One region of the Ideonella sp. sgz306126 genome, then DNA from elsewhere that is predicted to be linked to it. Evidence: predicted binding sites of a transcription regulator. Region 1 holds the regulator's gene; the other holds the start of a gene.

Region 1 (2,393 bases):
TGCGCTGGCCACCCAGCCTCGCTTCATCCTGCTCGACGAGCCCTTCGCCGGGGTCGATCCGATCGCCGTGATCGAGATCCAGCGCATCATCGGCTTCCTGAAGCAGCGCGGCATCGGCGTGCTGATCACCGACCACAACGTGCGCGAGACGCTGGGCATCTGCGACCGCGCCTACATCATCAGCGAGGGCGACGTGCTGGCCGAAGGCACGCCCGCGCACATCGTCGAGAACCCGGACGTGCGCCGGGTCTACCTCGGCGAACACTTCCGGATGTGACATGTCAGCCCCCCGGTCCATCCTCGATGTCTCCAGCCCGCGACGCGGCGGGCGCCTTGCCTGGGAGCGGCCCTGCGCCGTGGCGCCCGCGCGATGAAACCGACCCTCCAAGTCCGCCTCTCCCAGCATCTGGCGCTGACGCCGCAGCTGCAGCAATCGATCCGGCTGCTGCAGCTGTCGACGCTGGAGCTGCACCAGGAAGTCGAGCAGATGCTCGAACAAAACCCCTTCCTGGAACCCGAGGAGGACGCCACGCCCTTCGAGTTCGGCGCGCTCGACCGCAGCAGCGCCAGCACCCGCGAAGAGGCCGACGCCCCGGGCAGCGCGGTCGGCGAAGGCGGTGACGAGAGCACCGGCATGGACAGCGCGGAGTTCGGCACGACCGCCCGCGACGACTGGGAGAACGGCACCGAACGGGACGACTTCGACGGCATCCGCGAAACCCCCTCGGCCGGCGCAGGCAGCGGCGACGACGACTTCGAGCCCCAGGAGCGCGCCGGCAACGGGCCCAGCCTGCAGGACCACCTGCGCCAGCAGCTCTCGGGCATGCGCCTGTCGCCGCAGGACGCCGCGGCGGTGCACGTGCTGATCGAGTCGCTGAACGACGACGGCTACCTCGACGGCACGCTCGAAGACATCGTCGCGCGGGTGGCCGATGCGCTGGACCTCCACGGCGAAGAGGCCCGCGACGAGCTGTCCGACCAGCTGCGCTGCGGCCTGAAGTGGCTGCAAAGCCTGGAGCCCGCCGGCGTCGGGGCGCTGAACCTGGGCGACTGCCTGTGCCTGCAGCTGCGCCTGCGCCCGGCCGGCCCGGAGCGCGACTGCGCGATGGCGATCTGCCGCGGCCACCTGGATCTGCTGGCCCGGCGCGACCTGCGCAAGCTGGCCGCCGCCACCGCCAGCGACGAGGCCACCGTCAAGGCGGCGCAGGCGATGATCGTCGCCTGCGAGCCCAAGCCGGGGCGGCCGTTCGCCAAGGCCGAGAGCCTGATCGTCGTGCCCGACGTGATCGTCGTGAAATCGGGCCGCAACTGGAAGGTCACGCTGAACCCCGACGTGATGCCCAAGCTGCGCGTCTCCGACCTGTACGCGCAGGCGATCCGCGGCCAGCGCGGCGGCGGCAGCCTGTCGGCGCGGCTGCAGGAAGCGCGCTGGTTCATCCGCAACATCCAGCAGCGCTTCGAGACCATCCAGCGCGTCTCGCAGGCCATCGTCGAGCGGCAGAAGGCCTTCTTCAGCCACGGCGAGATCGCGATGAAGCCGCTGGTGCTGCGCGAGATCGCCGACGAACTCGGGCTGCACGAATCCACCATCTCGCGCGTGACCACCGCCAAGTACATGGCCACGCCCTACGGCACCTTCGAGCTGAAGTACTTCTTCGGCTCGTCGCTCAACACCGATGCCGGCGGCAATGCGTCGAGCACGGCGGTGCGCGCGCTGATCAAGCAGTTCGTCGCGGCCGAGAACATCGCCAAGCCGCTGTCCGACAGCCAGATCGCCGAGATGCTCGAAGAGCAGGGCATCCAGGTCGCGCGCCGCACGGTGGCCAAATACCGCGAGGCGCTCAAGATCGCGCCCGCCAACCTGCGCAAGGCCCTATGAATCCCGCTCCGCCCGGCGCCACGCCGCGCCGTGTCCAGCGCGAGCGCGCGGCGCGCTCGTCGGTCACCACCGGCACGCTGTTCCTGCCCTGCGCCGCCGGGGTCGAACCCTGGCTGCTGGAGGAATGCACCCGCCTGCTGCCCGCCGGCACGCCGATCGAGGCCGGCCGCGGCGGCGTCTACGTCAGCGGCAGCCTGGCCGACGCGATGCGGCTCAACCTCGGCAGCCGGCTGGCGCAGCGCGTGCTGTGGCAGGTCGTGGACGGTCCGTACCGCGACGAGCACGACCTCTACGACCTGGCGTGCCACGTGCGCTGGGACGACTGGATCACCCCGCGCCACACGCTGCGCGTCGACACCTCGGCCTGGCGCTGCCCGTTGCAAAGCCTGAACTTCGCCGCGCTGCGCATCAAGGACGCGGTCTGCGACGTGATGCGCGACGCCACCGGCGAGCGGCCCAGCGTCGACACCCGCTCCCCCGATCTGGCGCTGGCGCTGCACCTCGGTCCCGACCA
Region 2 (2,393 bases), on a different contig from region 1:
TGCCGGCGGTGTCGAGCTTCTTCAGCTCGGTCTTTTCCAGGTACAGCAGCTCCAGCACCTCGTTGTAGACCGTGGCCTCGTCGATCGGCAGGATGGTGAAGGTGGCGCCACCGTACTCGCAGATGTATTTCTTGGAGATGTCGATGTTGTCGACATAGAAGATGTACTTGCCGGTCGGAGAGAGCAGGTCGCCCAGCGCTTCGGCCACCAGGTGCAGGTACTCGAAGCTCAGCAGGAAGCCGGCCATGAAGGCGATGTGCGCCTCGCCCGCGTTGGCCGCGGCAATGATCTGCTCGGCGGCGATCTCGGGCGGGCGGGCCTCATCGGCCATCTTGGCCTGGAACTTCAGGGCCAGGTCACCCCGAAAGCCGAAGCGACCGAGCTTCCTGGTCGGGCCCTTGAGCACGCTGTTGAAGAGCCGTCCCTCGGCGTCCAAGCGGGCGAAGGCGCTGTCGGCAAAGGTGGGAGAGGTGGCGGTCATGGAGTGCTCCGGTTGGGTGAGGTGAGAGGGTCAGGGCTTGGCGCATGCAGGCCGTTCACTCGCAGGGGTCGCGCGTCAGCACGACACGGGTCGTGAGCGAGGTCGGGCTCGTGCATCGCGCGCATGGGCGCCGCGTCGGACCGCGTGTCCATCGCGCAGCAGAAGGCATCCACCAGGGCGCCACCGCTTCGCGCCCGCCGTGCCGGTCGGCAACGACGGCGGGGAAGACAGGCAGCGCGGTGTTCATGAGTGCGCTTGACAGCAAACCCCGTACCACCCCGCCGCGGGCGGCGTGGCGAGCCCGCATGGCGCACCGCGCCCGCGCAGGCGACGCCCGGCGAACCGCCATGGCAGGGGGCGCGTAGACAACGCACGCCGCAGCGCGATGCGCGCGCGTGCGAGGGCCATCGCAGGCTGCGTCGCTTGGCGGGCTTTGTCGGGTTTCACACATTCTCCTAGGCCCGCCGACGAACCCGGTGAACTTGCGTTTTACCCAGGAAAAACAAGCACTTGAGTGCCCTCAAGCGCCATGGCACGGCCGTTGCAATGAGGAAGCTGCGCGGCAACCGTGTATGGCCCCCAAGTGGCTTCCCTAGAAGACCCATAGAGGCACCCAAGGCTGCACCCCGATCGCGACGAGTCCTCTCAACTTCGGTTTCCTGGTTCACTTAATTTCGATTGGAGAACTGCAATGGCTGCACTTCGGCAAATCGCCTTCTATGGCAAGGGTGGGATCGGCAAGTCCACCACCTCGCAAAACACCCTGGCCGCCCTGGCCCAGATGGGTCAGAAGATCCTCATCGTCGGCTGTGACCCCAAGGCCGACTCGACCCGACTGATCCTGCACGCCAAGGCCCAGGACACCATCCTCTCGCTGGCCGCGGAAGCGGGTTCGGTGGAGGATCTGGAGCTCGAAGACGTGATGAAGGTCGGGTACCGCGACATCCGCTGCGTGGAATCCGGCGGCCCGGAGCCCGGCGTGGGCTGCGCCGGCCGCGGCGTGATCACCTCGATCAACTTCCTGGAAGAGAACGGTGCCTATGACGGCGTGGACTATGTGTCCTACGACGTGCTGGGCGACGTGGTCTGCGGCGGCTTCGCCATGCCCATCCGCGAGAACAAGGCGCAGGAGATCTACATCGTGATGTCGGGCGAGATGATGGCCATGTACGCGGCCAACAACATCTCCAAGGGCATCCTGAAGTACGCCAACTCGGGTGGCGTGCGCCTGGGCGGCCTGGTGTGCAACGAGCGCCAGACCGACAAGGAGCTGGAGCTGGCCGATTCGCTGGCGAAGATGCTGGGCTCGCGCCTGATCCACTTCGTGCCGCGCGACAACATCGTGCAGCACGCCGAGCTTCGCCGCATGACGGTGCTGGAGTACGCGCCCGAGTCCAAGCAGGCGCAGGAGTACCGCACGCTGGCCGAGAAGATCCACGCCAACGCCGGCAACGGCACCATCCCCACCCCCATCACGATGGACCAGCTGGAAGATCTGCTGATGGAGCACGGGATCATGAAGCAGATCGACGAGAGCCAGGTCGGCAAGACCGCCGCAGAAGCCGCGGCCTGATTGCCCGCCCCCCGGGGGCGCCATGGGCGTTCCCCTCTCAAGGGGGCGCCCAAGCCGATTCCGCGGCGGTCGCCCGACAGCCTCGGCCGAACCCCTCGCACGAACGACCGATACCTGGAGCCACACCATGAGCATCACCATTGACGAGCGCAAGGCCGAGAACAAGGCCTTGATCGACGAAGTCCTGAAGGCCTATCCCGAAAAGATGGCCAAGCGCCGCGCCAAGCACCTGGGCACCTTCGAGGAAGGCAAGCCCGACTGCGGCGTCAAGTCCAACATCAAGTCGCTGCCGGGTGTGATGACCATCCGCGGCTGCGCCTACGCCGGCTCCAAGGGCGT

Evidence for each region. Region 1 encodes sigma-54, which starts transcription at its own class of promoters, with help from an activator protein. Its sites were predicted from a motif close to TGGCANGNAANCTGCTTT; they were not measured.
Region 2: the regulator sigma-54 is predicted to act here: its motif matches at 1,012-1,029, upstream of nifH (nitrogenase iron protein).

What each region holds. Positions count from the first base shown of each region.
Region 1 covers NZ_JBVYWP010000002.1:534,946-537,338, reverse strand. The annotation lists gene lptB (LPS export ABC transporter ATP-binding protein) at 1-277, shown strand, start outside; gene AC0N04_RS06955 (RNA polymerase factor sigma-54) at 371-1,879, shown strand; gene AC0N04_RS06950 (THUMP domain-containing class I SAM-dependent RNA methyltransferase) at 1,876-2,393, shown strand, end outside.
Region 2 covers NZ_JBVYWP010000001.1:836,383-838,775, forward strand. The annotation lists gene AC0N04_RS03905 (hypothetical protein) at 1-481, opposite strand, end outside; gene nifH (nitrogenase iron protein) at 1,173-2,054, shown strand; gene nifD (nitrogenase molybdenum-iron protein alpha chain) at 2,182-2,393, shown strand, end outside.